One region of the Shinella sp. HZN7 genome, then DNA from elsewhere that is predicted to be linked to it. Evidence: riboswitches for the same ligand, from Rfam matches in the RefSeq annotation. Region 1 holds a riboswitch; each other region holds the start of a gene.
What was found. A riboswitch is a leader RNA that binds a small molecule or an ion and turns the genes downstream of it on or off. The one in region 1 is predicted to bind cobalamin.
Positions count from the first base shown of each region.

Region 2: another riboswitch for cobalamin. It lies ahead of shn_RS24675 (ABC transporter substrate-binding protein); the one in region 1 lies ahead of shn_RS19540 (hypothetical protein).
Region 3: another riboswitch for cobalamin. It lies ahead of bluB (5,6-dimethylbenzimidazole synthase); the one in region 1 lies ahead of shn_RS19540 (hypothetical protein).

Region 1 is NZ_CP015736.1:4,060,532-4,071,216, forward strand. It holds gene shn_RS19535 (GH36-type glycosyl hydrolase domain-containing protein) at 1-4,360, opposite strand, end outside; cobalamin riboswitch at 4,780-4,997, shown strand; gene shn_RS19540 (hypothetical protein) at 5,099-5,314, shown strand; gene metH (methionine synthase) at 5,398-9,189, shown strand; gene shn_RS19550 (YeiH family protein) at 9,196-10,230, opposite strand; gene shn_RS19555 (LysR family transcriptional regulator) at 10,309-10,685, shown strand, end outside.
Region 2 is NZ_CP015737.1:496,688-507,372, forward strand. It holds gene shn_RS24660 (ABC transporter ATP-binding protein) at 1-206, opposite strand, end outside; gene shn_RS24665 (spermidine/putrescine ABC transporter substrate-binding protein) at 371-1,441, shown strand; gene shn_RS24670 (MurR/RpiR family transcriptional regulator) at 1,498-2,352, shown strand; cobalamin riboswitch at 2,379-2,611, shown strand; gene shn_RS24675 (ABC transporter substrate-binding protein) at 2,766-3,809, shown strand; gene shn_RS24680 (iron ABC transporter permease) at 3,884-4,834, shown strand; gene shn_RS24685 (ABC transporter ATP-binding protein) at 4,831-5,631, shown strand; gene shn_RS24690 (pseudoazurin) at 5,628-6,080, shown strand; gene shn_RS24695 (class I SAM-dependent methyltransferase) at 6,080-6,877, shown strand; gene phnF (phosphonate metabolism transcriptional regulator PhnF) at 6,834-7,577, opposite strand; gene phnG (phosphonate C-P lyase system protein PhnG) at 7,683-8,153, shown strand; gene phnH (phosphonate C-P lyase system protein PhnH) at 8,153-8,761, shown strand; gene shn_RS24715 (carbon-phosphorus lyase complex subunit PhnI) at 8,766-9,866, shown strand; gene shn_RS24720 (alpha-D-ribose 1-methylphosphonate 5-phosphate C-P-lyase PhnJ) at 9,863-10,685, shown strand, end outside.
Region 3 is NZ_CP015736.1:2,048,061-2,058,745, forward strand. It holds gene shn_RS09900 (glutathione S-transferase family protein) at 1-116, shown strand, start outside; partial or broken gene shn_RS09905 (ABC-F family ATP-binding cassette domain-containing protein) at 149-1,737, opposite strand; gene shn_RS09910 (phytanoyl-CoA dioxygenase family protein) at 1,889-2,950, opposite strand; gene shn_RS09915 (DUF2865 domain-containing protein) at 3,218-4,324, shown strand; gene bluB (5,6-dimethylbenzimidazole synthase) at 4,317-5,009, opposite strand; cobalamin riboswitch at 5,055-5,276, opposite strand; gene shn_RS09925 (diguanylate cyclase domain-containing protein) at 5,408-6,868, opposite strand; gene shn_RS09930 (ammonium transporter) at 7,019-7,366, opposite strand; gene shn_RS09935 (NAD+ synthase) at 7,370-9,049, opposite strand; gene shn_RS09940 (LTA synthase family protein) at 9,363-10,685, shown strand, end outside.

The DNA of each region.
Region 1 (10,685 bases):
CGTAGACGCCGAGCGCGCCAAGTTTTCTCAGACGTTCGAGGTTTTCCAGCGCCGCCTTGGGCGCATATTGCGTCGCCAGCAGCGAGGCATAGGGCGCGATGACGGCATTCTGGCCGAGACCACGTTTCAGGCCGAGCGTCGGCACGCCGAAATTGGTGTACTGATAGGTCAGCTCGTGGTCGCGGGCGTTGAAGGCCGCTTCCGAAATGCCCCAGGGCGTGCCGAGGCGGCGTCCGTGGTTCATCTGCTCGACGACGACGAGGTTGTTGGTCTGGTTCAGGATGCCGCCCTGGCGCTCCTGCATGACGAGCGGCGGCATCAGGTATTCGAACATCGAGCCGGACCAGGAGACCAGCGCGCCGCGCGAGCCGACCGGCACGACCGGGCGACCGAGCTTGTACCAGTGTTCTGTCGGAAGGTCGCCCTTGGCGATGGCGAAAAGGCTCGTCAGGCGCGCTTCCGAAGCGAGCAGGTCGTAGCAGGCCTCGTCCAGTTCATTGGTCTCGACGCGGTAGCCGATCGAGAGCAGGCGGCGTTCCGGGCGGAAGAGGAAGCCGAAATCCATCGAGAAGGCGATGTCGCGCGCGCGGTCGCGCAGCACGACGAGGCGCTCGCGCAGGCCCTCGATGCTGCCGAGGTCGAAGACGCTGTCGGCGATATGCGCCTCGCAGGTCGCAACCAGCGCGCCGGCCCATCTGGCGAGCTCCCCGCTTTCGGCCGACTTGATCTCGTGGTCGAGGTTGACGATCAGCTTGTTGACGTCGCGCGCCAGCACCGCGAGGTTAATGACGCGGATGGAGGCGAATTCGTGCTCGCGCTTGACGGCGGCGAGCGCATTGTGGAAGCCGGCGATGCGCTCCTCGATGAGGCGGCGCAGGGGGCGCACGGTCTTGCGGTCGTCGGGAAGCTGCTTCAGCGTCTCGGAAAGGATCGAGGCGACGTCGCCGATGCCGTCGAGGCTGCCCTGGAGATGGGCCGAGGGGGCTTCCGCCCATTCGCGACACATGGAGGAGACGGCGATGAGATGGCCGGCAAGGTTGCCGCTGTCGACCGCCGAGACATAGCGCGGGCCCAGCGTTTCCAGCGTATTGGTGCGATACCAGTTGTAGAGGTGGCCGCGATATTTCGGCATGCCGTCGATGGTGGCGATGGTCTGTTCGAGGCGGCGGACCGTCTCCTCGAAGCTGATCCAGCCGAAATCACGGGCGGAAATCACCGAAAGCAGGTAGACGCCGATATTGGTCGGCGAGGTGCGCTCGGCGAGCACCGGCTGCGGCGTTTCCTGGAAATTGTCCGGCGGCAGGTAATGCTGCTCGGCGGTGACGAAGGTTTCGAAATAGCGCCAGGTGCGGCGCGCGATCTTGCGCAGTTCCGTCGCGACATGGTCGGAGACGACGAGCTGGTCCTCGGTCTCGGCCGTCTGGCTGACATACCAGGCAATGGCCGGCGAGAGCGCCCAGACGAGGGCGAAGGGGATTCCGATGAAAGGCAAGCCCGTCTTCGAGACCATGGCGAGCGCCACGGAGAGCGCGGCGAGCGCCGGGGCCTGCCACATCGATTTGTAATGGGCGAGAATGCCGCCGCGCGCGGCGCTGTCGGCCTGCGCGGCCGTGCGCCATTCCAGCATCAGCTTGCGGCTGACAATGGTGCGGTAGAGCGAGCGGACGATCGCATCGGCCATCAGGGCCGCCGAATGGGCGATGAAGGCGATGCGCAGCGCGACCTGGGCATTGGCCGCGCGGATATCCGAGATGACCCGGTGCACATGGGCGCGCGCGACAATGTCGTTGCGGCGGGGCATGATGCCGGAAATCAGCGAGAGCGTCGGGGCGACGAAGAGCAGGAAGATCAGCACGAGCTGCCAGATCAGCGCCTGGCGCGGCTCCATGTAGTACCAGCCCATGACGGAGGCGACGAGCCAGCCGACGGGGATGAGGCTGCGGCGCAGGTTGTCGTACATCTTCCAGCGGCCGAGCATGGAAATGCCGCTCGACGGGCCGAAGATATAGGGGATGAGCTGCCAGTCGCCGCGCGCCCAGCGATGCTGGCGCGAGGTTTCGGTGCCGTAGCGCGTCGGGAAGTCCTCGACCAGCTCGACATCCGTCACCAGCGCGCAATGGGCGAGCGAGCCTTCGAGCAGGTCGTGGCTGAGGACGGAATTCTCCTCGATCCGGCCCTTCACCGCCGTCTCGAAGGCATCGACATGGTAGAGGCCCTTGCCGGTGAACGTGCCTTCCCCGACGAAATCCTGGTAGACGTCGGAGACCGTGAAGACATAGGGGTCGATGCCGCGGTCGGCGGAGAAGATGCGCTGGAAGGTCGAGGCTTCCTTGCCCGTCGTCAGCGAGGGGGTGACGCGCGGCTGCAGGATGCTGTAGCCGGCTATGACCTCGCCCTTTTCCGCGTCGATCACCGGGCGGTTGATCGGGTGGTGCAGCTTGCCGACGAGCTTCGTCACCGCATCGCGCATCAGGCGTGTGTCGGAATCGAGCGTCATGACGTATTTCACGTCCGCCGGCACGATGTTGGCGCCCGGCAGGAAGGTGGTGTCGCCGTCGCCGCGCAAGAGCAGATTCAGCTCGTGCAGCTTGCCGCGCTTGCGCTCCCAGCCCATCCAGCAGCCTTCGGAGGGATTGTAGAGGCGGCGGCGGTGTAGCAGGTAGAAACGCGTCCGGCCGTCATAGGCGTAGCGCGCGGAGAGTGTCGCGATCTCGCGCTTGGCGTAGTCGAGCACGTCGAGGTCGGCCGGAGATTCCTCCACCTGGCTGTCGGCCCAGTCGCTGAGCAGCGCGAAATAGATCTCGCCGCGCGGATTGGCGAGGTAGTGCACTTCGAGATTGCGCACCAATTCGTCGACGTGGTCGCGCTTGGAGATCAGACAGGGCACGACGACGAGCGTGCGCGCATCCTCGGGAATGCCATCCTTGAACTCGTAGCCGACGAGGCGCGAGGGCGTGACGAAGAAGGTGACGAGCGTGTTGAACAGGCCCGTCGCCCCCTCCGAAGCGGGCAGGGCGAAAAGCACCAGCATGATCAGCCAGGCGCCATCCGGGATATCGAGCTGGTCGAGGAAATAATAGACCGCGATCATCGCCAGGAGCGTCAGCAGGATGTTCGGGCCGGCGATGGCGAACCAGTCGAGCTTGCGGCCGAAGCGCACGATGCGCTGGACGATCGACGGGCGGTAGCCGATGCGCTTTTCGAGCAGCTTGCGCTTCTTGCCGACGAGGAAGGCCGCGACATTGGCCTCGTAGTCGGGGTCTTCCGCGTGGGCGGCAGCATCTTCCGCCGTCATCGCCAGCGCCGTCTCGGTCACCTCCAGCTCGGTCTTGCCGGAGCGGCGGGCGAAACGCTCGATCGTGTTGCGGTACTTGTTGCGCGAGCCGAAATCGAGGTCGCTGTAGTCGGACCCCTGGCGCAGCGCCTCGTCGAGGCGGCTGACGCTCTCGAACCAGACGGGCCATTCCGTGTCGTCCACCGCACGCAGGCTCTTGATGAGCGAGCTCATCGTCACATTGCCGGAGGACAGGCGGTTGTTCTCCGCGACGATCAGCTCTTCGAGGTCGCTGCCGCGGCTCTCGATCTTGCGTTCCAGCCACTGGATCACCGCGCCGGAGGCCGTCAGGCCATCGCGCAGGCGATAGAGGAGCTGGATCACGAAGGTGTTGTCGTCGATGAAGCTCTCCAGCGACTGGAGATGCGCGATGGACTTTTCCGGATCGTTGAGGCGGATCAGCTCATCGGCCACCTCGTTGGCCTTGAAGCGCATTTTCCGTGAACGCTCGACGCGGCTGGAAATGCGGCGGAGGTTTTCGAGCAGTACGAAGCGGATGAAGGAGGGCAGCGCCCAGAGTTCGCCGATCTTCAGCGCGTCGACCTTCTGGAACCCCTGGACGAAGGCCGTCAGGCCCTCGTGCGAGACGCCGCTATGGGTATGCGCGACATAGAGCCAGGCGAGCGCCAGCGTGCGCGGCATCACCTGCCCTTCGACCTCGATGGTCGGAAGCTGGCGATAGAAGCGGCGCGGAAAATCGCGGCGGACCTCCTGGATCGCCTCTTCGACGACATAGTAGTTGTCGAGCAACCATTCGGCCGCCGGCGTGATCTGGGCGCCCGCCTCGACATCCTTGGCCGTCGCGCGATAGACGCGGAAGATTTCCTTCTCGTTTTCCTTGTGCCGGGCGCGGAACTCGAAGGGCTGGAAGCCGGGCAGCGGCGCGCTCTTGTCGCGCGCCAGGGCCTCACCGCATTCGGCCAGCTCTTCCAGCGTCAGATAGGTGGCGCGGATCGAATCGTTATAGTCGATCTGCTTGGCGTCAGCATCGCGCGAGGCGGCTTGCGGCGTATTGTGAAGGGGCATGTTTCTGATTCTGGATCCGGCCATGTTGAACCATCCGGCAACGGCCTTTGTGCCGAACGGTTTCTTGCGGACAGGCTTCATCTCGGTGCCGCGATCAGCCATGCGACCAAACAGCGCCCCGACGGCGCGGATGGGGTGGACATGGCTCAGGCGACACGCTGGTAGGCATCCTGGCCGCGTGGTGCATGAAAACGGCATTTTTTAGCCGTAAGGACAGAGACTTGCAACATGTCAACAGGACCGGATGGCACAGCATTGACCCTCATTTGCGGTTTTGGTGAATCGCCCGCCCCGCGTAAAGGGCGAGGGGGCGCATAGAACCGGTGGATGCGAAATGCCCGAGGTCGATAAAAGTTCCCAACGCCCTTGTCGCGCCTGTGCATGACCGATCCCGCCATTGACTTGCAGCCTCGCCCAAGCCAGTCTGCCGGCGTCAGGGTCTTCCGAGTCGATCGGCTCGGAGGCTAAGAGGGAAGCCGGTGCGATGCTCCGAAAGGAGCGCCAAGACCGGCGCTGCCCCCGCAACTGTGAACGGCGAGCTGCTGTCGCTCCAGGCCACTGGTGGATATCACCGGGAAGGCGAGACAGACGCGATGACCCGCAAGCCAGGAGACCTGCCCTGACAGTCGTAACGTCCATGGGCGGGGTGTCCCAGTGGTGCGCTTGCTTTTCGCCCTCCGGGCGAAGTTCCAGCAGCGTGCGTCCGGTCATCCCCCAATTTTCCGATTGGGGAAGAAAATGCTTGCCATCACCAATGACGGTCCTTCCGGCACCGGAAAGCCGGAATCCATCTTCATCTCCTGGCTGCTCTGGCAGCCGCGCGGCGCCGACCTTGCCGTCGAGGCGCTGAAGGAGGTGCAGAAACTTTCGCGCTACGAGAAGGTCGATCCGGATATCGCCCGCCTGAAGGCGCTTTTCGCCTCGCTGGCCGGGTCGGATCGGCTGGTGCACTGACCACAGCCGCATAAAGACATATTGACATAAAGATATCTTTATGTGATCTCCGGTGCAGGATTATTGCACCGGAGGGCTTTGCCATGGCCAAATCGCACCTGGACACCCTGTTCGGCCCCGAACTGCCGCCGCGCGACGGACGCGAGATCCTCGCCGCCCTCCAGGCCGCCGCGCGCGAGCGCATCCTCGTGCTCGACGGCGCCATGGGCACGGAAATCCAGACGCTCAAGCTGGTGGAGGAGGATTTCCGCGGCGAGCGCTTCGGCGACTGCGCCTGCCACCAGCAGGGCAACAACGATCTCCTGACGCTGACCCAGCCGGCGGCGATCGAGGACATCCACTATCGCTATGCGCTCGCCGGCGCGGACATCCTGGAAACCAACACCTTCTCCTCCACGACCATCGCCCAGGCCGACTACGGCATGGAGGACATGGTCTACGAACTCAACCGCGACGGCGCGCGCCTTGCCCGCCGCGCCGGCCTCAGGGCCGCCGAGAAGGACGGACGTCGCCGGTTCGTCGCCGGCGCGCTCGGCCCGACGAACCGCACCGCCTCCATCTCGCCGGACGTCAACAATCCCGGCTACCGCGCCGTCACCTTCGACGATCTGCGCATCGCCTATGCCGACCAGGTGCGCGGTCTCATCGACGGCGGCGCCGACATCATCCTCATCGAGACGATCTTCGACACGCTGAACGCCAAGGCGGCGATCTTCGCCACCCGCGCGGTCTTCGAGGAAAAGGGAATCGAACTGCCCGTCATGATCTCGGGCACGATCACTGACCTCTCGGGCCGCACGCTCTCCGGCCAGACGCCGGAGGCCTTCTGGAATTCGGTGCGCCACGCCGAGCCCTTCTCCATCGGCCTCAACTGCGCGCTCGGCGCCAATGCCATGCGCGCCCATCTCGCGGAGATCTCGTCCGTCGCCCAGACCTTCGTCTGCGCCTATCCCAATGCCGGCCTGCCGAACGCCTTCGGCAAATATGACGAAACACCGGAGGAAATGGCCGCCCAGATCGAGGGCTTCATGCGCGATGGCCTCGTCAACATCGTCGGCGGCTGCTGCGGCTCGACGCCGGACCATATCCGCGCCATCGCCGCGGCCGCCGCGCGCCACTCGCCACGCGAAATCCCCGACATCCCGCGCCACATGCGCCTCTCGGGCCTCGAACCCTTCACGCTGACCGAGGCCATCCCCTTCGTGAATGTCGGCGAGCGCACCAACGTCACCGGCTCGGCGAAATTCCGCAAGCTGATCACCGCGGGCGACTATGCCGCGGCGCTCGATGTCGCGCGCGACCAGGTGGCGAACGGCGCGCAGGTCATCGACATCAACATGGACGAGGGCCTGATCGATTCCACAAGGGCAATGGTGGAATATCTCAACCTCATCGCCGCCGAGCCCGACATCGCCCGCGTTCCGGTGATGATCGATTCGTCGAAATGGGAGGTGATCGAGGCGGGCCTGAAATGCGTGCAGGGCAAGCCGCTGGTCAACTCGATCTCGCTGAAGGAGGGCGAAGAAGCCTTCCTGCATCACGCCAAACTGGTGCGCGCCTATGGCGCCGCCGTCGTCGTCATGGCCTTCGACGAGAAGGGCCAGGCCGACACGAAGGCGCGCAAGGTGGAGATCTGCACCCGCGCCTACAGGCTGCTCACCGAAGTCGCCGGCCTTGCGCCTGAAGATATCGTCTTCGACCTCAACATCTTCGCCGTCGCGACGGGCATCGAGGAGCACGACAATTACGGCGTCGACTTCATCGAGGCGACGGTCGAAATCACCGCGACGCTGCCGCATGTCCATGTGTCCGGCGGCGTCTCCAACCTTTCCTTCTCCTTCCGCGGCAACGAGCCGGTGCGGGAAGCCATGCACGCCGTCTTCCTCTACCACGCCATCCAGGCGGGCATGGACATGGGCATCGTCAATGCCGGCCAGCTCGCCGTCTACGATACGATCGAGCCGGAACTGCGCGAGGCCTGCGAGGACGTGGTGCTGAACCGCGCACCGAAGGCCGGCGGCACCGCCACCGAGCGCCTGCTCGACATCGCCGAACGCTTCAAGGGCACTGCCGGCAAGGAAGCCAGGGAACGCGACCTCGCCTGGCGCGACTGGCCGGTGGAAAAACGCCTCGAACATGCCCTCGTCAACGGCATCACCGAATTCGTCGAGATCGACACGGAAGAGGCGCGGCAGAACGCCGAACGCCCGCTGCACGTCATCGAAGGCCCTCTGATGGCCGGCATGAACGTCGTGGGCGACCTCTTCGGCGCCGGAAAGATGTTCCTGCCGCAGGTCGTCAAATCCGCCCGCGTGATGAAGCAGGCCGTCGCCGTTCTGCTGCCTTACATGGAGGCCGAAAAGCTCGCCAATGGCGGCGGCAGCGAACGGCAGAGCGCGGGCAAGATCCTGATGGCGACCGTCAAGGGCGACGTGCACGACATCGGCAAGAACATCGTCGGCGTCGTGCTCGCCTGCAACAATTACGAGATCATCGACCTCGGCGTCATGGTGCCGGCGACGAAGATCCTCGAAACGGCGAAGGCCGAGAAGGTCGACATCATCGGCCTCTCCGGTCTCATCACCCCCTCGCTCGACGAGATGGTGCATGTCGCCTCGGAAATGGAGCGCGAAGGCTTCGACATCCCCCTCCTCATCGGCGGGGCGACGACGAGCCGCGTGCACACGGCGGTGAAGATCCATCCGCGCTACGACCGCGGCCAGGCGGTCTACGTCACCGACGCCAGCCGCGCCGTCGGCGTGGTCGGCTCCCTGCTGTCGGCCGAGATGAAGCCCGGCTATGTCGAGACGCTGAAGGCCGAATACCGCAAGGTCGCCGATGCACATGCGCGTAGCGAGGCGGAAAAGCAGCGCCTGCCGATCGCCAGGGCCCGCGCCAACGCGTTCAGGGCGGACTGGTCCGCCTATGAGCCGAAGCCGCCCTCCTTCCTCGGCACCCGCGTCTTCCAGGACTGGGACCTGGCGGAGCTTGCCCGCTATATCGACTGGACGCCGTTCTTCCAGACCTGGGAGCTGAAGGGCGTCTATCCGAAGATCCTCGACGACGAGAAGCAGGGGCCTGCCGCCCGCCAGCTCTTTGCCGATGCCCAGGCGATGCTGGAGAAGATCATTTCGGAAAAATGGTTCACGCCGAAGGCCATCGTCGGCTTCTGGCCGGCCGGCACGGTCGGCGATGACATCCGCCTCTTCACCGACGAGACGCGAAGCAAGGAACTTGCCACCTTCTTCACGCTGCGCCAGCAGCTTTCCAAGCGCGACGGGCGGCCGAACGTGGCGCTCTCCGATTTCGTCGCGCCCATCGACAGCGGCAAGCACGACTATCTCGGCGGCTTCGTCGTGACGGCGGGCATCGGCGAAATCGCCATCGCCGAGCGCTTCGAACGGGCGAACGACGACTACAACTCGATCCTCGTCAAGGCGCTCGCCGACCGCTTCGCCGAGGCCTTCGCCGAACGCATGCACGAATATGTGCGCAAGGAGCTCTGGGGCTATGCGGCGGAGGAGACCTTCTCGCCCACCGACCTCATCGGCGAGCCCTATGCCGGCATCCGCCCCGCGCCGGGCTATCCCGCCCAGCCGGACCATACGGAAAAGACGACGCTCTTCCGCCTGCTCGATGCCGAGAGGGAAATCGGCGTCGAACTCACCGAAAGCTATGCGATGTGGCCCGGCTCCTCCGTCTCCGGCCTCTACATCGCCTCGCCGGAAAGCTACTATTTCGGCGTTGCCAAGGTGGAGCGGGACCAGGTGGAGGACTATGCCCGCCGCAAGGGCATGGCCGTCACGGAGGTGGAGCGCTGGCTCGGCCCGGTGCTCAACTATGTGCCTGTAACCGCGCGGGAAAACGCGGCCTGAGCTTCCTCAGGCCGTCGCGAGGTTCAGAAGCACGGCCATCCCGTAGCTCACGACGACCAGCACGCCGAGCGACAGGACGACCGCGGCCGTCACCCGCGGACCTGCCCGCATCACGCGCCTGAGGTCGATGCCGAGGCCGAGGGCGGCCATGGAGAGGATCGTCAGCACGGTCGCGGCGCGCGCCATGCCTTCGGCAAGCCCCGCATCGATCACGCCGAAGCTGCGCGCGGCGAGCATGGCGAGGAAGCCGAGGATGAACCACGGCACCAGCCGGTGCAGCGCCGGGCGACGGCCGCTCTCCTTGCCCGCGGCGAGCGAGAGGAGGAAGATCACCGGCCCCAGCATCAGCACGCGCACGAGCTTGACGAAGGTGCCGATCTGGATGCTGAGCGCGGAGACCGGGGCGGTGGCCGCCAGCACCTGCGGCACCGCATAGACCGTCATGCCCGCCATCACGCCGTAGCCCGTCGCCGACAGGCCGAGCAGCGGCACCAGCACCGGCAGCAGCAGCACCGTGACCATGCCGAGAACGGCGGTGAAGGCGATGGAGGAGGCGACGTCCTCCGCATCCGCATGAATGACCGGCGCCGTCGCGGCAATCGCGGAATTGCCGCAGATCGAATTGCCGCAGGCGACCAGCAGCGCGACGGTGCGGGAAAGGCCGAGGCCGCGCCCGATGGCATAGCTTGCCAGGAGCACCACGCCCACCACCGCCGCGATCGCCCCGATCAGCGGCCAGCCCATGCCGGCGATCGCCGTGGCGCTGACGCCCGCGCCGAGAAGCACGATGGCGATCTCGAGGAAGTATTTCGCGGAGAAGGCGATGCCGGGATCGAACACAGCCGGCCGCCTCAGCAGCAGCCGACAGGCGGCGCCGAGGAGGATCGCCAGCACGAGCGCCTCGATCCACGCCCCGCCGGCAAGCCGTATTTCCAGCCGTTCGGCGAGCACTGCGAGGCCCGACACGAAGCCGGAGAGGAGCACGCCGGGCAGAAGTACGCGAATTCCAAGGATTGCTGGTTTGTTAGGTGAATTTTCCATGCGCGGACGATGCGCTTGAAAACCTATTCGATCCATCGGTAAATATCGGACATTTCATTCGACTGGATCGAACAGATGATGACGCTGGAACAGCTCCGGATCTTCGTCGCCGTGGCGGAACGAGAGCATCTGACGAAGGCCGCCGATGCGCTGAACCTAACACCCTCGGCCGTCAGCTCGGCGATCCGCGTGCTGGAGGAGCGCTACGGCATCGCGCTGTTCCATCGCACGGGGCGGCGGATCGAGCTGACCGAGACGGGCGAGGCCTTCCTGCCGGAGGCGCGGGCCACGCTGGCACGGGCAGGCAGCGCGGACCTCTTCCTCACCGAGATCGGCGGCCTGAAACGCGGCACGCTGACGCTCGCCGCCAGCCAGACCGTCGCCGGCTACTGGTTGCCGCCGCGTCTCATGCGCTTCCGCGACGCCTATGCGGCGATCGATATCCGCCTGACCGG
Region 2 (10,685 bases), on a different replicon from region 1:
ATCAGGATGCGGCCGGAATCGAGCTCCACGAAGCCGCTGATCGCCTGGAGCAGGGTGGTCTTGCCGCAGCCGGACGGGCCCAGCAGCGTCAGGAATTCGTTGCGGCGCACGGTAAGGTCGATCGCGTCGAGCGCCGTCACCGTCTGTCCTTCGGGCGTGCCGAAGGCTTTCGCCGCCTTCTCCAGGCGGACTATCGAATCTCGCATCGTCGTTCCCCAAAATGTTATTAAAATAACGCTTGTGCGATTTCGATAGTTGGATACCATTTGGCCATCCAAGTCAACGGCCGAAAGAAGCCGGGACGGGAACATCCGGTGCAAAGGAAAGCACCGGGGCCACGACGGGCCAAACCATCAGAGGAGATCATTCGATGACGAAGTCTTATCGCGCCGGCGCATCCGGCCTTGGGGCATGGACGCGCCGCACCGCCTTCTCGCTCGCCGCCCTCGTGGCGACGGCAGGCATGGCGAGCGCCGCCGAACTCAACATCTACAACTGGGGCGAATACATCAATCCGGAGGTTCTGAAGAAATTCGAGGAGGAGACCCAGATCAAGGTCAACCTCTCGACCTATTCCTCCAACGAGGAAATGCTGGCGAAGATCCAGGGCGGCGCGACAGGCTACGACATCGTCTTCCCCTCCGTGCACATGCACGACATCATGGCCAAACTCGACCTTCTGGAAAAGACCGACATCAACACGTTCGAGGGCTTCAAGAACATCGATCCTGCCTTCCTGCGCGCGAAAAGCGACCCGAAGGGCGAATATTGCCTGCCCTATGCCTGGGGCTCGGTCGGCATCTTCTACAACCGCACGATCCTCGGCAAGGACGTTACCGGCTGGAAGGACCTGATCGAGACGGTGGAGGCCAAGGGGCTGAAATTCACCCTGCTCGACGACATGCGCGAGGTGCTGGCGGTCGGCCTCATGCTGAACGGCCACAAGATCAACTCCACCGACCCGGCGGAGTTGCAGCAGGCGGCCGAGACGATCATCGCCATGAAGCCCCATGTCGCGGCCTTCACCTATGACACGCGGCCGATGGTGCAATCCGGCGATGTCGCAGCCGGCCATTTCTTCGTCGGCGCGATGGTCGACGTCTTCGGCGACGAGAAGGACCTTGGCTATGTGATCCCCGAGGAGGGGGCGACCATGTACCAGGAGGACGTCTGCGTCTTGAAGACGGCTCCCAACAAGGAGAACGCCATCAAATTCCTGCAATTCTACACCCGCCCGGAAATCGCCGCGCTCAACGTCGCGCAGCAGACCAACGGCACGGCCAACGTGCCGGCGCGGGAATTGACCCCGGAAAAGATCAAGAATAGCAAGGAGATCAATCCGCCGGCCGAGACCATGGCGCGGCTCCAGATCTTCGAGGACCTGGGCCCGGCACTGCGCCAGCTCGATCGCGTCTGGACGCGCATCAAGACGGCGCAGTGAGCGCGCCGGATCCCCGCCCGTCTTTCTGGCGGGCGGGACTTTGGGGAGAGGGCGACGTGTCGAAACGCATTCTGAAGCTCGTTCAGTCCGACGACCTCCGGCGCTCCAAATCCGACAGGCTGATCGCCCACTATATCGAGCGCAACATCGCCGAACTGCCCTTCGAGACGGCGCGCTCCATCGCCCAGCGCCTCCAGGTCTCGCCCATGACCATCGGCCGGTATCTCCGCCGCATGGGGTTCGACGGGCTCGACGAACTGAAGAGCGAACTGCGCCGCGGCGGCTCCAATCCGGCCTGGGAGGTCAAGGGGCCGGTCGCCTCGCTGGAGCAGGACCGCAAGGAGGGAAAGCTTCTTGCCGGCCTCATCCAGCAGCAGATCGACAATCTCGGCCAGATCTACGCCATCACCAGCGCGCCCGAATGGCAGCAGACGATCGACGCGCTGATCGGCGCAACGGAAGTCTATGTCGCCGCCTATCAGAACGTGCGCGGCATCGCCCAGTATTTCGCCAGCCAGCTTTCCTATACGCGGCCGCGCGTGCAGTTCGTCGATGGCCTCAACGGCACCTATTCGGAACTTCTCGACGGCTCCGTCGAGGGACGGCTGCTCTTCCTGCATGACGTGCGCCGCTTTGCCGCCAAGGCGCGGCCGCTTGCGCTGGAGGCGCGGCGGGCCGGCGTGAAGGTCGTGCTGCTCACCGACGAGTTCTGCCCGTGGGGACCTGAGGTCTCCGACATCTGCCTTATCGTGCCGGGCTCGCACGGGCCGCTCTGGGACGGCGCGGCCACCATGACCGCCGTCATGGACCTCATGCTCAGCAACATCATCGTCGTCATGGGCGAGGCGGTCAGCGAGCGCGTCGATACGCTGACCCGCCTCCAGGACATCTTCGGGGATTTCGAGAGCTGAGCGCCTTGACGCTGCCAAGCGCGGCGGACTAAGGATGGATCGACGGTTCCCCGAAGGATGACTCCCAGGGGATTAATAGGGAACACGGTGCGGACGACCCAACAGGGACCCATTCCGTGGCTGCCCCCGCAACTGTAGGCGGATTGCCGCCTGTCCTTGGGACGCGTTTTGCGTCATGCCACTGCGGTTTTCCGCGGGAAGGCAGACAGGCAGCAGATATCCGTGAGCCAGGAGACCTGCCGTCAGAGCAACAATCCAAGTCACGGGCGGGGATGCCCGGAACAGGAGACGCCATGACGACCCTGGCTGCCGGAGACGGCAGGACTCCACTCGTTTTCTCCCGACCGCAATCGGTTCGCCTCCATCGGCTTACCGGCTGAGCCCGCACGCTTTCATTCATCCGGGAGAAACCCATGACCATTCTGCCTGCGGCCGCGCGTGCCGCATCCCTCGTTTTCGCCCTGGCCGGCGCCGCCGTGCTCGTCCTGTCGTCGGGCACGGCCCAGGCGGCCGCGACCCAGTATCCGCTGACGCTGGAAAACTGCGGCCGCAAGGTCACCTTCGAAAAGGCACCGGAGCGCGCCGTTTCGCTGGGCCAGAGCTCGACCGAAATCCTCTATCTCCTCGGCGTCGGCGAGCGCATGGTCGGCACGGCGGTCTGGATCGGCCCGGTGCTGTCGGGCTACGAGGACGTCAACGCCAAGGTCGAGCGCCTTGCCGACAACGATCCGAGCTTCGAGAGCGTCGTCGCCAGGAAGCCGGATCTCGTGACGGCGCAGTTCCAGTGGCATGTCGGCCCCGAGGGCATCGTCGCGACGCCCGAGCAGTTCGAGGAGCTGAACATCCCGGTCTATACCTCGCCTGCCGATTGCATCGGCAAGGACAATTCCGGTGGCGGCGACGGCGTGCGCAATACGGTCTTCACCATGGACCTGATCTACAAGGAAATCAGTGAGCTGGCGCAGATCTTTGATGTGCAGGACCAGGGCGGGAAGGTCATCGCCGACCTGAAGGCGCGCGAAGAGGCGGCCCGCAGGAAGATCGCCTCGGCGGATGGCAAGCTCTCTGCCGTCTTCTGGTTCTCCAGCGCCGAACTCGACATCGACCCCTATGTCGCCGGCCGCAACGGCGCGCCGGGCTACATCATGTCGGCGCTCGGCATCCGGAACGTCATCGAGAGCGACGAGGAATGGCCGACGGTCGGCTGGGAAACCGTCGCCAAGGCCGACCCGACGATCATCGTCGCCGGCAAGATGGAGCGCCGCCGCTTCCCCGCCGATGACGTCGCGGTCAAGCACGAGTTCCTCAAGACCGATCCCGTCGCGAGCCTGATGCCGGCCGTGAAGAACGGCCATGTCGTCGACATGGACGCCCAGGCGATGAACCCGACGATCCGCACGATCGAGGGCATCGAGGTGCTTGCCGACGCCATCGAGAAAGCCGGCCTCGCAAAGTGACGGCGGATCGCCCCATCCTGCTGCGCACGGGCGCCGCCTTCGCGGCGCTCGTGCTGCTCGTCGCCGCGCTCGGTATGGGCGCGGCGGTGGGCGAGACCGCCATTCCGCTCGATGTCGTGGCGAAGACCGTGGCGAACCGTCTCTGGCAGGCGGGGCACGCCATCGAACCGATCGACGAAGGCATCATCTGGAACTATAGGCTGAGCCGGGCCGTGGTTGCCGCCTGCTGCGGTTCGGCGCTCGCGCTCTGCGGCGTGATCCTGCAGTCGCTGCTGCGCAATGCGCTCGCCGATCCCTACATTCTCGGCATTTCCGCCGGCGCCTCCACCGGGGCGGTGGCCGTGGCGATCCTCGGCATCGGCGCCGGCATCCTGACGCTGCCGATCGGCGCCTTTCTCGGGGCGCTCGTCGCCTTCGGCCTCGTCAGCGCGCTTGCGGTGCGCGCGGGCCGCGGCACGGGGGCGATCATCCTTGCGGGTGTCGCCGGCTCGCAGCTCTTCAACGCGCTGACCTCCTTCATCGTGACGAAGGCGGCCAATGCCGAGCAGGCGCGCGGCATCATGTTCTGGCTGCTCGGCAACCTCTCGGGCGTGCGCTGGCCGGATGTCTGGCTGGCGCTGCCGGTCGCGCTTCTCGGCCTTGTCGTCTGCCTCTGGCATGCCCGCGCGCTCGATGCCTTCACCTTCGGCACGGAATCGGCGGCCTCGCTCGGCATTCCGGTGCGGCGGGTCTATGTCGTGCTGATCGCCGTCTCGGCGCTGATGACGGCCGTGATGGTCTCCATCGTGGGGTCGATCGGCTTCGTCGGGCTCGTCATTCCCCATGCCGCGCGCATGGTCGTCGGCGTCCGGCACGGGCTGCTGCTGCCGGCCTCGGCGCTGATCGGCGCGGTCTTCATGATCGCCGCGGACGTGCTGTCGCGCGTCATCATTCCCGGCCAGGTGCTGCCCATCGGCGTCATCACGGCGCTGTTCGGCGCCCCGGCCTTCGCGCTCATCCTCAGCCAACGGAGGTCGGCCCTGTGACCCTTTCGGCAAAAGGCCTCTCCTGGTCGGCCGGCGGCACGACCATCCTGTCGGACGTCTCGCTCGACGTGCGCCCCGGCGAATTTCTGGGCATCATCGGCCCGAACGGCTCCGGCAAGACCAGCCTGATGGCGCTGATGGCCGGCATCCGCAGGCCGCAGGCCGGCGTGGTGACGCTCGACGGCAGGCCGCTCTCCGCCCATGGCCGGCAGGCGATCGCCCGCCGCATCGCCTTCGTGGAGCAGCAGGCCGAGACCACCGAGCGCATCACCGCGCGCCAGGCGGTCGAGCTCGGCCGCACGCCCCATCTCGGCGCCCTGACGCCCTGGTCGCGCACCGATGATGCCATTGTCGACCGGGCGCTGGAGGAGGTCGACATGGCGCGCTTTTCCGGCCGGCTGTGGCACACGCTCTCCGGCGGAGAGCGCCAGCGGCTGCACATCGCCCGCGCGCTCGCCCAGCAGGCGCCGATCCTCCTCCTCGACGAGCCGACCAACCACCTCGACATCGGCCACCAGATCAGCCTGCTCCAGCTCGTGCGCGAGCAGGACCTGACCGTCGTCGCCGCGCTGCACGATCTCAACCACGCCGCCATGTTCTGCGACCGCATCGCCGTCATGCAGGGCGGCCGCATCGTCGCGCTCGGCACGCCCGCCAAGGTATTGGAGCCGCAGCGCCTCGCCGACGTCTTCGGCGTCACCGTCGATGTCGAGCGCGACAGCACCGGCGGCTGCTTCATCCGCTATCGCCGGCCGGAACCGCGGCCTGCCAAACTCAAGCTCGTTGCAGAGGCATGATGAAAACCGGTCTCCTCCTCGCCGCGGCCTTCGCCGCCCTCCTCCATGCCGTTCCCGCCGCGGCCGAAACGTTTCGCGTCGAGATGCGCAACCGCGGCGAAAGGGGCTCCATGGTCTTCGAGCCGGATTTCCTGGCGATCAAACCGGGTGACAGCATCAAGTTCGTCGCCACCCACAAGAGCCACAATGCCGCAAGCATCGACGGCATGGTTTCCGAGGGCTATGCGGGCTTCAAGGGCAAGATCAACGAGGAGATCGAGGTGACCTTCGACCAGCCGGGCTACTACGGCATCAAGTGCTCGCCGCATTTCGGCATGGGCATGGTCATGCTGGTCAAGGTTGGCGCAGCGGAGCTGACGGAGGCGATCCGCAAGGTCGAGGTCCCGGCCCGCGCCCGGCCGCGCTTCGACGATATCTTTGCCCGTATCGATGCGGGCGAGGGGCAGTGATGCACGGCCCGCGCCCCAACAGCCATCTCAAGGAAGACATCCGCGACTACTGGTCGCGTCGCTCCGAAACCTTCGATCTCGCCTTCGGCCACCGCATTCCCGAAGGGCCGGAATTCGACGCCTGGGCGGCGGCGATCCGCGAGCGGCTCGGCCCCGAGCCGCGCCGCGTGCTGGAGCTTGCCTGCGGCACGGGGGAAGTGACGCGCCTGCTCCTTTCCCTCGGCCATGAGGTGACGGCGCTCGATTTCTCCGAGGCGATGCTGGCGGTGGCACGGAAAAAGCACGCCGGGGCGAGGGGGCTTCGCTTCCTGCTCGCCGATGCGGAAAACCCGATGGAGCCGGACGAGAGCTACGACGCCATCGTCTGCCGCCATCTCGTCTGGACACTGACGACGCCGGCCACGGCCTTTGCGGAATGGCACCGCATGCTGAAGTCCGGCGGCCTGCTTCTGTTCTTCGACGGCGACTGGGCCGCGCCGACCCGGCTCGGCCGGCTGGCAAGCCGGGCCATCGCCATGCTGGACAAGGTCGTCGGCACCGATCCGCACTATGACGGCGCGATGAGCGAACGGCACGCCAGCATCATGGAGCGCCTGCCCTTCGGCGACGGGCTCACCGTCGAGCGCGTGCTGCCGCTGCTGGAGGCGGCGGGTTTTCGCGACATGACGGTCGGCTCGCATGCGCCCATCGCAAAGGCCCAGCGCCGCACGGCGGACCTGCGCAACCGGCTGCGGACGCTGCTTTACCGCCGTTTCATCCTCTGCTGCCGTCGGGCTCCGGCTCCACCGTCAGCTTGACCCGGTCGGCGGCAAAGCGCGTACGAGAGAACTGGATCGGAACGCCGTCGAGGTCGGTGTTGACCGCCGTCGCCACGAGGATGATCGCCCCGGGCGAGAGCTTCAGGTGGCGGATGTCGTCGCCCTCGGCGTGGATCGCGGAGATTTCGGTCGAGCGGCGGACGTAATCCGGCACGCCGAGTTCGCGGAAGGAGGCGGTGATGGAGCGCGTCCTGTCGTAGATCGCGTCGATCCCCGCGAAACGACCGGCCGGGAAATAATGTGTCCCGCAGGAGACGGGGCGCCTGTCGGCGCTGTTGACGGTTTCGAGCCGCATGCAGGGAGTGCCGGGCGCAAGGCCGAGCGCCTCGGCGACGGTGGCGGGCGCGGCCTCCGTTGCTGCCGCCAGCAGCCTTCCCTCCAGGTTGCGCGTCTGGTTGCCGAGGCCCTGCGAGAAGCGTGTCCGGCGGGAGATGGGAAAGCGCAGGCGGTCGCGCCGCTCGATGCGTGTGCCGATGCCCTGGATCGGGCGCACGATGCCTTCCTCCGCCAGCGCCGCCATGGCGCTGCGCACCGTATGCCGGTTCACGCCGAAGCGGGCGGCCAGCACCACTTCCGGCGGCATCATGCCGGTCTCGTCGAAATCGCCATTGTTGATCGCAAGGCGCATGCGATCCGCGATCTGTCGCCAGAGCGCCACGCCCGATTGCCGTTCCACCATTTCCGCCCCCGCGAAGCCCGCTGTCACACCCTTGTCATCCCGGCCGATTAAGACGAGACTTAGATGTTCGGTTGTCTAGATTAATAGACATTTGGAGATGAGGCAATGGCATCAATTCGGAAATCTGCCGAAAGCGCCGCGATGGGCGAACGGCAGAGGGCGATGGGTCTGCTCGCGAAGGCGAGCCGGGCCGAACTGCAGGCGGCGTTCGACGCGCTCGGCGACAAGCCGGCCGCCCAGCCGGTGCGCGGCCCGGAAACGGGCCTCGTCATGGTGCGCGGGCGCATCGGCGGCGGCGGGGCACCGTTCAATCTCGGCGAGGCGACGGTGACCCGCGCGAGCGTCCGTCTCGAAGACGGCACGGTCGGCCACGGCCAGGCGCTCGGCACCGACAGTGCCAAGGCGCGGCTTGCGGCGATCTTCGACGCGCTCTTCCAGCAGCCGGCCCGCAGGGCCGGGGTGGAGGCGCTGCTTGACGCCGTCGCCGCGCGCATTGCCGACGAGGACGCCGAAAAGGCGCGCCAGACGGCCGCCACCCGCGTCGATTTCTTCACCATGGTTCGCGGAGAGGACTGATGACGACAGACACGCTCGCCTTTGCCGGCGGTTTCGACCGGCCGGTGTTCGAGGCCCAGGCCGCGTTCCGCACGTTGATGGACTGCATGGCCCGCCCGGGCACGATCGGCCGCATCGATGCGACCGTCGTGCCGCCCGCGCCGCTGAACGCGACGGCCGGCGCCATCGCGCTGACGCTCTGCGACCACGATACCACCGTCTGGCTCACCCCGGCGCTCTCCCGCTCGGCGCTGCCGGGCTGGCTCGCCTTCAACGCCGGCGCGACGGTGACCGACGAGCGCCAGAACGCGCGCTTCGCCTTCGTGGAGAAGGGTGCAATGCTGCCCAATCTCAGCCTCTTCGCGCAAGGCACGCAGGAATATCCGGATCGTTCGACGACCCTAGTGGTCGAGATCGATGCTTTCGAGGGCGGGCGGCCGCTCGTGCTGAAGGGGCCGGGCATCCGCACCGAGGCGGAGATCGCGCCGGCGGGCCTGCCCGACATGTTCCCGCATTTCTGGTCGGAGAACCGGCAGAATTTTCCGCGCGGCGTCGACCTGATCCTCGTTGCGGGCGCAAAAATCCTCTGCCTGCCGCGCACCACCATTGTCAGCGTGAAGGAGGCGTAAGACCATGTACGTTGCCGTCAAGGGTGGCGAAGCCGCCATCTCCAACGCCCACCGCCTCCTCGCCGACCGCCGCCGCGGCGACCGTTCGCTGCCGGCCATCGGCATCGAGCAGATCGTCGCGCAGCTCGGCCTTGCCGTCGACCGCGTGATGGCCGAAGCCTCGCTCTACGACCGGTCGCTCGCGGCGCTTGCCGTCCGCCAGGCGCGGGGCGACATGATCGAGGCGATCTTCATCCTGCGCGCCTACCGCACCACGCTGCCGCGCTTCGGCTATTCCAGGCCGGTCGAGACGGGCGACATGCGCGTCGAGCGCCGCGTCTCGGCGACCTACAAGGACCTGCCGGGTGGCCAGCTCCTCGGGCCCACCTTCGATTATACGCACCGCCTGCTCGATCCGTCGCTCCTGACGGACGAGGCGGTCGAAGCGCCGCTGGAGCGCGAGGAGGCCGGCGAGCCGGTGATGCGCGTCTCCGACATCCTGGTCGGCGAGGGCCTCGTCGAGGATGACGGCAGTCTGCCGGACGGCCACGTCGCCGGCGACCTGACGCGCGAACCGCTGGAATTCCCGATGGCGCGGGACCTGCGCCTGCAGGCGCTCGCCCGCGGCGACGAGGGCTTTCTGCTGGCGCTCGGCTACTCCACGCAGCGCGGCTATGCCCGCACCCATCCCTTCGTCGGCGAGGTGCGCATCGGCGAGGTCGAGGTGGAGTTGGACATGCCGGAACTCGGCTTTTCCGTCTCGCTCGGTCGCATCCAGGTGACCGAATGCCAGATGATCGCCCAGTTCAAGGGATCGGCGAAGAACCCGCCGCAGTTCACCCGCGGCTACGGCCTCGTCTTCGGCCAGAGCGAGCGCAAGGCCATGGCCATGTCGCTGGTCGACCGGGCGCTGCGCGCGGAGGAATTCGGCGAGGATATCGTCGCCCCGGCGCAGGATGAGGAATTCGTCATCTCCCATTCCGACAATGTGCAGGCGACCGGCTTCGTCGAGCACCTGAAGCTCCCGCACTACGTGGACTTCCAGGCCGAACTCGATCTCGTGCGCCGCATGCGGCGCGAATACGAGGCCGCGCAGAACATCGATCTTCCGGAGGCCGCAGAATGAGCACGGCAGACCTGGCGACCTACAATTTCGCCTATCTCGACGAACAGACCAAACGCATGATCCGCCGGGCGATCCTGAAAGCGATCGCCATTCCCGGCTACCAGGTGCCCTTCGCCTCGCGCGAAATGCCCATGCCCTATGGCTGGGGCACCGGCGGCGTGCAGGTGACGGCGGCGATCCTCGGCCCCAGGGATGTGCTGAAGGTCATCGACCAGGGGGCGGACGACACGACCAACGCCGTCTCCATCCGCGCCTTCTTCCAGAAGGTCGCCGATGTGGCGGTGACGACAAAGACGCGCGAGGCGACGATCATCCAGACGCGCCACCGCATTCCCGAGGAAAAGCTGACGGCCGGGCAGACGCTCGTCTACCAGGTGCCGATCCCCGAACCCTTGCGCTTCCTCGAACCGCGCGAGACCGAGACGCGCAAGATGCACGCGCTGGAAGAATACGGCCTGATGCATGTCAAGCTCTACGAGGACATCGCCCGCAACGGCCATATCGCCACGACCTATGCCTATCCGGTGAAGGTGGAGGGCCGCTATGTGATGGACCCGTCGCCGACGCCGAAATTCGACAATCCGAAGATGCACATGTCGGAAGCGCTCCAGCTTTTCGGCGCGGGACGCGAAAAGCGCATCTACGCCGTGCCGCCCTTTACCGAGGTCGTCAGCCTGGATTTCGAGGACCATCCCTTCGAGATCCAGACCTTCGACAGGCCCTGCGCGCTGTGCGGCGCGGAGAATGTCTACCTCGACGAGGTCGTGCTCGACGACAAGGGCGGGCGGATGTTCGTCTGCTCGGACACCGATCATTGCG
Region 3 (10,685 bases), 2.0 Mb from region 1:
ACCCTGCCGTCGTGTTCGCCACCGCGCTGGAAAGCGGCGAGACGCCGGCCGGCGCGGGCGCCTTCAAGGGCCATGTGCCGCTTGCCGAGGTCATCGCGCGCTACGGCAAGGCTTGAAGACGAAAGGCCGGGCGGCAAGCCCGGCCTCCCTATTGTCCCGCCGAAAGCGCCAGCCGGCGCGTCATGCCGATCGCCGCAAGAAACGCCTCGTCGTGGCTGACGACGAGGAGCGCGCCGTCATAGGCCCGCAGCCCCGCCTCCACCGCCTCGATCGAATCGATGTCCAGATGGTTCGTCGGCTCGTCGAGGATCAGCAGCGCCGGCGGCGTGGCTCCGCCGAGCACGCAGGCAAGGCCGGCGCGCAGGAGCTGCCCGCCCGAAAGGCTGCCGGTGACCTGCAGGGCGGCATCCGCGCGGAACATGAACCGCGCCAGCGCCGCCCGGCAGGCATTCTCGCCGGCCTCGGGATTGATCCGGCGAAAATTGTCGCGGATCGACAGGACCGGGTCGAGCAGGCTCACCTTCTGGTCGAGCATGGCGGCGTCCGCAAGGAGCCGCACGCTGCCCTGCCAGGGGGCGAGCGCGCCGGTGACGAGCGCCAGCAAGGTCGTCTTGCCAGAACCGTTCGGCCCCGTCACGGCCACCCGCTCCGGCCCGGTCATGGTGAAGGACAGGTCGCGGATGACCGGGTGATCCGCCCGGTACCCGGCGGTGACGCCGTCGATCCGGAGCACCGTCCTGCCGGCGGCCAGATGCGTCGGCGGCACGGCGACGGTCAGCGGCTGGAGGATCTCGATGCGCTCGCGCGCCGCCGCCACCGCCTCGCCCGCCTGCGCCTGCCGGTTTTCCGCCAGCCGCGCATTGGCGCCGCCCGTCAGTTCGCTGCGCTCCTTCATGGCGCCCAGCATGATGCGCGGAATGTCGCCGCGCGCCCGCTTGCGGCGGCCGGCGCTGTCCTTGCGCGCCTTGCGCTCGGCGACGACCTGCATGGTGCGCGCCACCTCGGCGGCATGTTTTTCCGCATCCGCAAGGTCGCGATGGGCGGCGGCAAGCTCCAGCATCTTGCGTTCGCGATAGGCGCTCCAGTTGCCGCCATAGCGGGTCGCGCCGAGCGTCGTCAGCTCCACGATGGCATCCATGGTCTCCAGCAGCGCGCGGTCGTGGCTGACGACGATCGCCCCGCCCGCCAGCCGGCGAGCAGGTCGATGACCGCCTGCTGCCCGTCCCGGTCGAGATTGTTCGTCGGCTCGTCGAGCAGCAGGAAGTCGGGCTCGCGGAAGATGAGGGCGGCAAGCGCCGCGCGGGTGCGCTGTCCGCCGGAAAGGGCGGCAAGCGGCGTCTGCGGCTCCGCCTCCAGCCCGACGCGGGCAAGCGCGGCGGCAAGCCGCGCCTCCAGCGTCCAGTCCGCATCGGCAAGGGCGTCGGCATCCGCCTCCCCGCGCGCGGCGCGGGAAAGCAGGTCGAGCGCCTCGACGATGCCGAACAGGCTGGCGACGGTTTCCTGCGGGCTGATCTGCACGCTCTGGCGCAGGAGCCCGAGCGTGCCGTTCACGGTGACGCTGCCGGCCTGCGGCACCAGCGCGCCGGTGACGAGCTTCAGCAGCGTCGTCTTGCCGACGCCGTTGCGGCCGATGAGGCCGGCGCGCTCGGCGCCGAAGGTCAGGTCGAGATCGGAAAGGAGGGTGTGGCCGTCAGGCGTGGACCACCGGATTTTCGAAAGGGTAATGGAATGCGGCATGGATACGGATTTCCCCGAGGACAAAACGAAGTCGGTTTGCGGTCGGGTTGAAATCCATGGTGCACCATCCGGTCGGCATTGCGTTGCCGGAAATCTAGGGACGGACCGGCCGCGTTGCAAGGGCGGCGACCGCTTCGTCCTGTCTTGAGGCTCAGGCCGAGGGCTGTTTCAGCCGCTTCGACCACTCATCGGCCTTGCCCCTGCCGGCATCCTTCCAGGGCGAGCCCTTGAGGCCGAGTTTGCCGCGCAGCCCCATGGCCGAGATGATCAGCCGGTTCATGCCGGAGGCGATGAAGGGCAGCGAGGCGATGTGCAGGCCGGTGAACGGCAGGAAGGGATTGCGGCGCAGCGAGCCGTAGATCTCGATGCGCGTCGTCGTCTTGTAGCTCGGGCTGCGGGCATGGAAGCCGTGCGTGTCGGCGACGATCAAGGTGTTCGCCTTCACCGTCATCTTGACCGGCTGGCCGTAGCCCAGCGCCGTCAGCTCGTCCGGCATGATGCGCAGCGAGCCGCGCGCGGAATACTTGTTCTCGATCGCATCGGCATTCTCGCTGATGCGGCGCTCCCAGGCGAGGCGCTGCGGCGTCATCTCGTGCGAGCCCGGCACATAGGCGAACGGACCGTCCTCTTCGCCGACATCGCGCAGGAAGAGCCAGGCCTTGGCCGTCGGCTGGAACGTGTCGCTGTGCAGCGCGGTCTGCGGATCGGTCGAGCCCTGCGTGACGACGGACGGCAGCGCCATCACCACCTGCACGACGAGCAGCGGCTGGCCGGCATGGGACGAGACGTAGCGCAGGAGATTGGTGATGCGCGGGTCGTTGCGCGCCGCCTTGAAGCCCGGCAGGCTTTCGAGGTCGCTGTCGTCGATGATCGCGCGGCGCGTGACGGTGTCGCCCTGCAGCATGTCGTAGCGCTCGAAATCCCGTTCGGCGATCTCGCGGGTGACCGCCTCGAAGACCTCCGGGGACAGGAAGTTCTCGATCTTCACGAAGCCGTTCTCGGCATATTGCCGGCGGTATTCCGGGGCGACGAGGTTCTCCAGCTTCCTGCGGCGCCAGGCGGCCATGCGCATGGCGAGCGAGACGCGCTTTTCGTGCAGGCCCTTCCGGTTCAGCCATTTGCTGCCGATGATGGGATTGTCCGCGAAGGACTTTGCGCCGGACGCGAGCTGGAGCGCGTACCAGGGGCTGAGCAAGATGGAGGAAATCCGCATGAGTACCTGCCTGCAAGGGCCGGTTCCGCCCGGGGCGGTGCGCGGCAAGGGCGCAGACCGGCTGTTGAGTTTGCCGAGAGTGCTACACCAAGGCCCAGGGGAGATCAATTGCGGGGCACGGCCAAAAAGATGAATACGCAACTCATATTTTGTGCCCGGCGTTAATCACAAATCCGGGAGCACGTTGCGCTTCCCCCGCCACGGCCTATGATATGGGCTGCACATGCGGCCGGATCGCGGCCCATCCACATTCACGGGATCGATGATTTGAAAGGGCCTGTCCGCCTCCTCCTTGCCATTGCGACCGGGCTGACGCTCACGTTTTCGGGCGGCACGGCGGCGGCGGGCGTGTGCGAGCGGCTGCAGGCGGAGCTTGCCAACCTGCCCAAGGTGGTTGTCGATACCGCAAGCGCCCGCAAATATGCCGGCGCCATCGCCCGCCAGAACATCCAGCTTCGCAAGGCCCGGAGCGACCAGCGCCGCCTCGGCTGCTCGAGCGGCAGCATCCTCGTCATCGGCGGCGCGAATGCCGAGGCCTGCGACACGCTCGCCACGGTCATCGGCAAGATGGAGCGCAACCTCGACATCCTCGACAGGAAGCGGCGCGAATTTGCCGGTGGCACGTCCTCGCAGGGCAAGCGCAACCGCCTCACCGCCCTGCTCAAGAACAACGGCTGCGGCGACGAGGCGAGGGTCATGCCGGTCGCGGCGACCGAGACGCTGCGCGCGCTCGACGAAAAGCGCACCCTGCCGCTCGGCACCGCGCCGGAAGGCAGCGGGCGGCTGCAATTGCGCTCGCTCGGCGGCAGCAACGGCCACGGCAACCTGCGCACCGTCTGCGTGCGCACCTGCGACGGCGGCTTCTTCCCCATCTCGTCGGGCGCGACGCCGCTCGACTTCCGGCGCGACCAGAAGGTCTGCGCGATGATGTGCCCGCAGACCGAGACGGAACTGTTCTACCAGTCGATGACCAGCGGCCAGGAAACCGAGCAGATGACCTCCACCGTCACCGGCCGGCCCTATTACGAGATGCCGAACGCCTTCTCCTACCGCACGCGCGACCTCTCCAAGCCCGGCACCTGCGGCTGCAATCTTACGGCCTATTACCAGGAGATGATCAAGCGCGAGAAGGCGCTGAAGGGCGAGGGCGAAACGGCGCGCGCCGGCGCGGGAGACGACGCGGAGACCGGCTCGATCACCACCATCCGCACCCTGCCGAAGAAGGAAGAGACCCCGGTCAAGCTGCCGGCGAAGGTCGAGGAACGCGACTACGACCCGGCCAGCAGCAAGGTGCGCACGGTCGGCCCGGTCTTCCTGCCGGCCAACGAATCCGCCATCGACCTCGGCCGCCCGGTGGATGCCGGCGTCAACTGACGCCCTCCCCCGGCCAGCGCTCCTCGAACACCAGCTCTTCCAGCGGCAGGCGCTGCCGCCATCCCTTCACCGCCAGTTCCGGCTCGCCATAGAGCCGGTCGACGAAGCCGACGCAGAGCCAGGCGACGATCTCGACATGCCCGGGGATGCTGAGGATCGAACGGATGTCGCTGTCGTGGAAGATGCTGACCCAGCCGACGCCCACGCCTTCCGCCCGCGCCGCCAGCCACAGGTTCTGCACGGCGCAGACCGTGGAATAGACGTCCATGCGCGGATTGTGCGTGCGCCCGAGCACCACGCCGCCGCCGCGGGTCGGATCGCAGGTGATGCAGATCGACAGCGGCGCCTTCAGGATGCCCTCGAGCTTCAGAGCGCGATACTGCGCCTGCCGCTCGCCTTCGAACATCGCCGCCGCCTCGGCATTGGCCTTCAGGAAGGCCGCATGCACCGCCCGCCGTGTCTCTACGCCGCGCACCAGCAGGAAGTTCCACGGCTGCATGAAGCCGACGGACGGGGCGTTGTGGGCAGCCTGCAGCAGGCGGCCGACGAGATCGTCCGGCAGGGGATCGGGCAGGAACTGGTCGCGCACGTCGCGGCGCGTTTCGATGGCACGGTAGACGGCCTGCCTTTCCTCACGGGAAAAGGCGCCCGCCCGGACCAGAGGGTCCAAGGGTTCGCTTCGCATCGTCATCTCCCCAACAATGCGTCACAACCTGCCGCCGTCCGCGCGGTTCGGTCTATCGTGCCAGGCCGGTCTTCTGACTTCGGGTCACGCGGCCTGCACCTGCCTTCCCGGTTGAAAAACCAGTGGCAAAAGCCTGAATCGATTCAGGCTTTCATGGCGCAGACCATCCCCGTCACAGCGTTGGGCACGTTCCGGACCTGGGCCTTCCGCCCGCACCGGATTCCCGATTCTCCCGCCGAAGCGGGCACCTGACGCGAAGGATATGCGCACGGCGCGCGGGCGCGATCAAGCCCCGCGCGCGCCGCAAGCCGGCGCGTCTGCGCCCCAGACAGGCCTTGCCGGAAAGCCTATGGAAACAGGGCGCTGGGGAATTTCGGCACAGGCGGGTGCGAGCGGCCTCAAGCGGCGCGCGCCGCGCCGGCCTCGGCCACCGCCTCGCTGCCCATGTCGCCGGCATGGACGGCGCGGTTGCGACCGCCATTCTTGGCCGCATAGAGCGCCGCATCCGCCATCACCATCACGTCATGCAGGCTGCCGCCGTGGTCGGGGAACTGGGCGATGCCCGCGCTGCCGCCGATGGCCAGCAACTGCCCGTCATGGGCGATCGGAACTTGCGCATCGCGCACGAGGCCCTCGGCGAGTTCGAGGAGCGCCTCCCGGCTGAAGGCGCCGGTGAGCAGCACGGAAAACTCGTCGCCGCCGAGACGCGCGACCGAGCCGAGCGTGCCGATGCGCTCGGAAAAGCGCCGGGCGACGGCCTGCAGCACCGCATCGCCTGCCGCATGGCCGTGCCGGTCGTTGACGGCCTTGAACCGGTCGAGGTCGAGCGCGAGGATCGAGAAGGGCTGGTTCTCGCCCTTGCGGACGGCGCGGCGCACCTCCTCGTCGAAACCGCTGCGGTTCTTCAGCCCCGTCAGCGGATCGTGCCGCGCGAGGAAGGCGTTCTGCGCCTCGCTGCGCTGCAGCGCCTTGACGAGCGCGGAAAAGCGCAGCGTGACGAAGAGCATGACGCCGGCGAAGACCAGCACGAACATCGCGATCTGCGGCAGCGCCGATTTCCACACGAAGGTGCCCGGCATGTTCGGCCGCCAGGAGGCGACCATCGGATTGTAGCTGTCCGCGCCGACCGGCGTCATCACCAGCCCCGGCTCCTGCGTCACGATGGGCGTGAAGCCGAGATCGTGCACGCCGAGCCGCCGCTCGGTATTGGCCAGCATCTTCTGCGAAACGGGCTTGACGGTGATCAGCAGCGTCGGCTGCATCCGGCTGGCGGGAACGTAGAGCGACTTCGGAATGACGGCCTGCACGACGACGATGCTCATGACCCGGTCGATGAGGCGCATGCCCGAGACATGGATTTCCGGCAGCGCCGGCGTCAGGAGATCGGGATCCTCCTTGGCGCCCTTGACCTGCCAGCCGCCGCGATCGGGCGACAGCGCCTCGCGGTAGGCGCGCTCGGCCTTGAGGGTAAGGTCGCTCACCCAATGCAGCTTTTCGCGCGCCTTGCGTTCGGAGACCTTCTCGCCGCGATGGACGCCGAGCACCTTCTCGCCGCCCGGCGTGGTGAAGATCATCCAGGAGAAACCGAAATCGGCCCACATCCAGTCGCGGATATGGTCCCTTACGAAGACATCGCCCGGCATGCCGTCCTTCAGTTCGGCGAAGGTCTTGTCCCAGAAGGACAACTGGCTCTGATACTGCACCACCTGGTCGATCTGGTGGCCGAACTCGTTGCGCACCAGCGTGCGCTCGGTCTCGGCGACAAAACTGTCGGCCCGCTCGATCGCATAGTCGAGGACGAGATAATTCGCGACGCCGAACAGGAGGACGATCATCACCGCCGCCGTCCGGATCGCCAAACCAACTCCGCGTCGCCGCCTCGCGCGGCCCCCTTGTGCCTTGCCCGTCATCGTTTCCCTGCCTGTCCCCCGCCGGTTTTCCCGGCTTTGTTGAACGAAGGCTAGTTGAGAGACGGCAAAATTCGCTTAAGCGGGCTGGTGAGCGAAAACTTAACTCCGGCTGGCCGGATCTGGGAAGCCCGCCGGCTCCGTCTCCTCGCCCGCCGAGAGTTTCCGGCAGATCGACTGCATCAGCACGAGATCGCGCTGGTCGCGCCAGGTGGTGACGAAACCCCAGGCGAGGAGGAGCAGGATGCAGAGGAAGGCGACGCCGAGGACGACGAAGCCGCCGGTGGCAAGGCCGTAGAGGCCGAAAACCGCCGGCGTCGCGAAATAGGCGATCTGCGCCGAAAGCTGCCGTCCGGCCGAAAGGTCGCTCAGCGACCACAGCCGGATCAGCCGCATTTCCTCCTCGGTGAAGGCCGGGCGAGCGGCCGGCGCGTCGGCAGGCCCGTCCACGCCCTACCCCCGGTCGCGATAGCGGTTGGTGATCGGGTAGCGCCGGTCGCGGCCGAAATTCTTCCTGGTGATCTTCACGCCCGGGGCGGACTGGCGGCGCTTGTATTCGGCGATGTAGAGCAGGTGCTCGACCCGGTGCACCGTCGCCGCGTCGTGCCCGCGGGCGACGATCTCCTCGGTACTCATCTCCAGCTCCACCAGGCATTCGAGGATGTCGTCGAGCACCGGATAGGGCGGCAGCGAATCCTGGTCGGTCTGGTTGGGGCGCAGCTCCGCGGACGGCGCCTTGTCGATGATGTTCTGCGGGATCACCTCCCCCGTCGGCCCGAGCGCGCCCGGCGGCACATGCGCGTTGCGCCAGCGCGAAATGGCGTAGACCTGCATCTTGTAGAGGTCCTTGATCGGGTTGAAGCCGCCGTTCATGTCGCCGTAGAGCGTCGCATAGCCGACCGACATTTCCGACTTGTTGCCGGTCGTGACGACCATCGAGCCGAACTTGTTGGAGACCGCCATGAGGATGGTTCCGCGCGCGCGGCTCTGGAGGTTCTCCTCGGTGATGCCTTCCTCGGTGCCTTCGAAGAGCTCCGAAAGCGAGGAGAGGAAGCCGGTCACCGGCGCCTCGATCGGCACGATGTCGTAGCGGCAGCCGAGCAGCCGGGCGCAATCGGCCGCGTCCTTCAGCGAATCCTTCGACGTATAGCGGTAGGGCATCATGATGCAGCGCACCCGCTCCTCGCCGAGCGCGTCGACGGCGATCGCCGCGCAGATCGCCGAATCGATGCCGCCGGACAGGCCGAGCACGACGTTCTTGAAGCCGTTCTTGTTGACGTAGTCGCGGAAGCCGAGCAGGCAGGCGCGGTAGTCCGCCTCCTCCTTCTCGGGAATGCGCGACGTCGGCCCGCCGTCGCAGATCCAGCCGTCCGCACGCTTCTTCCAGGTGGTGAGCGCGACCGTCTCCTCGAACTGGCTCATCTGGAAGGCGAGCGACTTGTCGGCGTTGAAGGCGAAGCTGGCGCCGTCGAAGACCAGCTCGTCCTGGCCGCCGAGCTGGTTGGCGTAGAGCAGCGGCAGGCCGGTCTCGATGACCTGCTTCAGGGCGACCTGGTGGCGGATGTCGACCTTGCCGCGATAATAGGGCGAGCCGTTCGGCGACAGCAGGATTTCCGCGCCGCTCTCGGCCAGCGTCTCGCAGACGCCAAGCTCGCCCCAGATGTCCTCGCAGATCGGGATGCCGAGGCGCACGCCACGGAAATTGACGGGACCAGGCATCGCGCCCTGGTCGAAGACGCGCTTTTCGTCGAATTCGCCATAGTTCGGCAGGTCCACCTTGTCGCGCACCGCGATCACCTTGCCACCGTCGATGACGGCGACGGCGTTGTAGCGCCCCGTCTCGTCCTGCCGTGGAAAGCCGACGATGACGCCGGGACCGCCCCTGGCGGTGTCAGCGGCAAGATCGTCGACGGCGCGCCGGCAGGCCTTCAGGAAGGCGGGCTTCAGCACGAGGTCTTCCGGCGGATAGCCGGAGATGAAGAGTTCGGTCAGCAGCAAAAGGTCGGCGCCCTGCCGGGCGGCGTCCTCGCGGGCGGCGCGCGCCTTGGCGAGGTTGCCGGCGACGTCGCCGACGGTCGGGTTCAATTGCGCAACCGCGATGCGCAGCGTCGCCCTGCCCTGATCGGAGGTCATGTCTTGATCGGAAGTCATGTCTGCGGACCCATCTCCTGCTGGTGTCCGAGCCTGCGGCCGCGCGTCGCTGTCGCACTCTCGAACGGTCGACAAGCTCTTTAGAGCATGACGGGCGTTTTGGGAATGAAGGGCGGAACCTTTGCCGGCGCTTTCGGCGGAAATGTCCGGTTTTCAAAGGGTTCGACGCGCCACCGCGACCCTGCGGCGCAGGAACCAAAACAGGGGAAGAACGTTGCAGAAAACGTTCATCTCCTGTTCAAGATGACAACCGTATGACAGATACACGAAACTTTCATGAAATCTGGAGACGGCCTTGGCCCTGCTCACCTCCGCCACCGTGGCGATCAATGCAAGCGAAGAGATCGCCGTCGAGGCAGGCTTCTTCGCGCGCCACGCCAAGGCGCTCGCCGTCCTGCGTTCGCTTGCCGTTTCCGGGCTTCTCGCGCTCCTCACCGTCGTCGTCGTCGAACTCGTCACGCGCGGCTCGCTCGACCAGACTTGGATCTATTTCACCAGCCTCGGCCGGCCGGCCTGGACCACGACCGGCGTCTTCTTCCTGCTCTATCTCGCCATCGACGCCCTGATCGGCCGCCAGCACAAGGCCGTCCTGCTCGTCTCGCCGCTCGTCGTGCTGATGGGCGTGATCTCCCAGCAGAAGCAGGTCTTCCTCACCGACCCGCTCTATCCGACGGACCTGCTCTTCGGCCGCCAGATCCTGGAGCTGATGCCCGTTCTCGTGCAGGACCGCCCGTGGACGGCCGCCCTCATGGCGGTCGCCGTGCTCGCCTCCGTCGTCGGCCTCGTCAGTCTCTGGGTCTTCGCCTGGCGCCGTTTCCGGCCGCTGACCAAGAAGGAACGCCTGACGCGGCTTGCCATCGCGCTGCCGCTTCTCGCCGGCTTCGTGTCCATCATGGACTACAACCAGTTCTCCTGGGTCCGCGACCGGCTGAAGATCTTCCCGATCATGTGGGACCAGGCGGAGAACTATCGTCACAACGGCTTCGTCATGGCCTTCGCCATCAACCTGCCGATGGCCAATGTACAGACGCCCGCCGGCTACATGATCGACGCGATCGACAAGATCCCCTCCAAGCCCGTGCCGGCCGGCACGAGCCATCGCAGCAAGCCCGATGTCATCGTCGTCATGAGCGAATCGCTGTGGGATCCGACACGCCTCGAAACCGTGAAGCTCTCGGCCGACCCGATGCCCGTCATCCGCGAGAACCAGGGCGGCAGCGTCTTCTCCCCGGAATTCGGCGGCCTCACCGCCAATGTCGAGTTCGAGGCGCTGACGGGCTTTTCCAACGCCTTCCTGCCGACGGGCTCGATCCCCTACCAGCAATATGTGCGCAAGCCGATCCCTTCGCTCGCCACCTTCTTCCGGGCGGAAGGCTATACGGCACGCGCCATCCACCCGTTCTCCGGCTGGTTCTGGAACCGCACGAGCGTCTACAAGGCCTTCGGCTTCGAGACCTTCAAGGACGTCGAGAAGATGCCGCCGCTGGCAAAGCGCGGCAACTTCACCTCGGACGAGGCGCTGACGCGGGAGCTCATCCGCCAGGCGGACATGCAGGAGGACCCGTTCTTCTTCTTCACCGTCACGCTGCAGGGTCACGGCCCCTATGACGACGGCCGC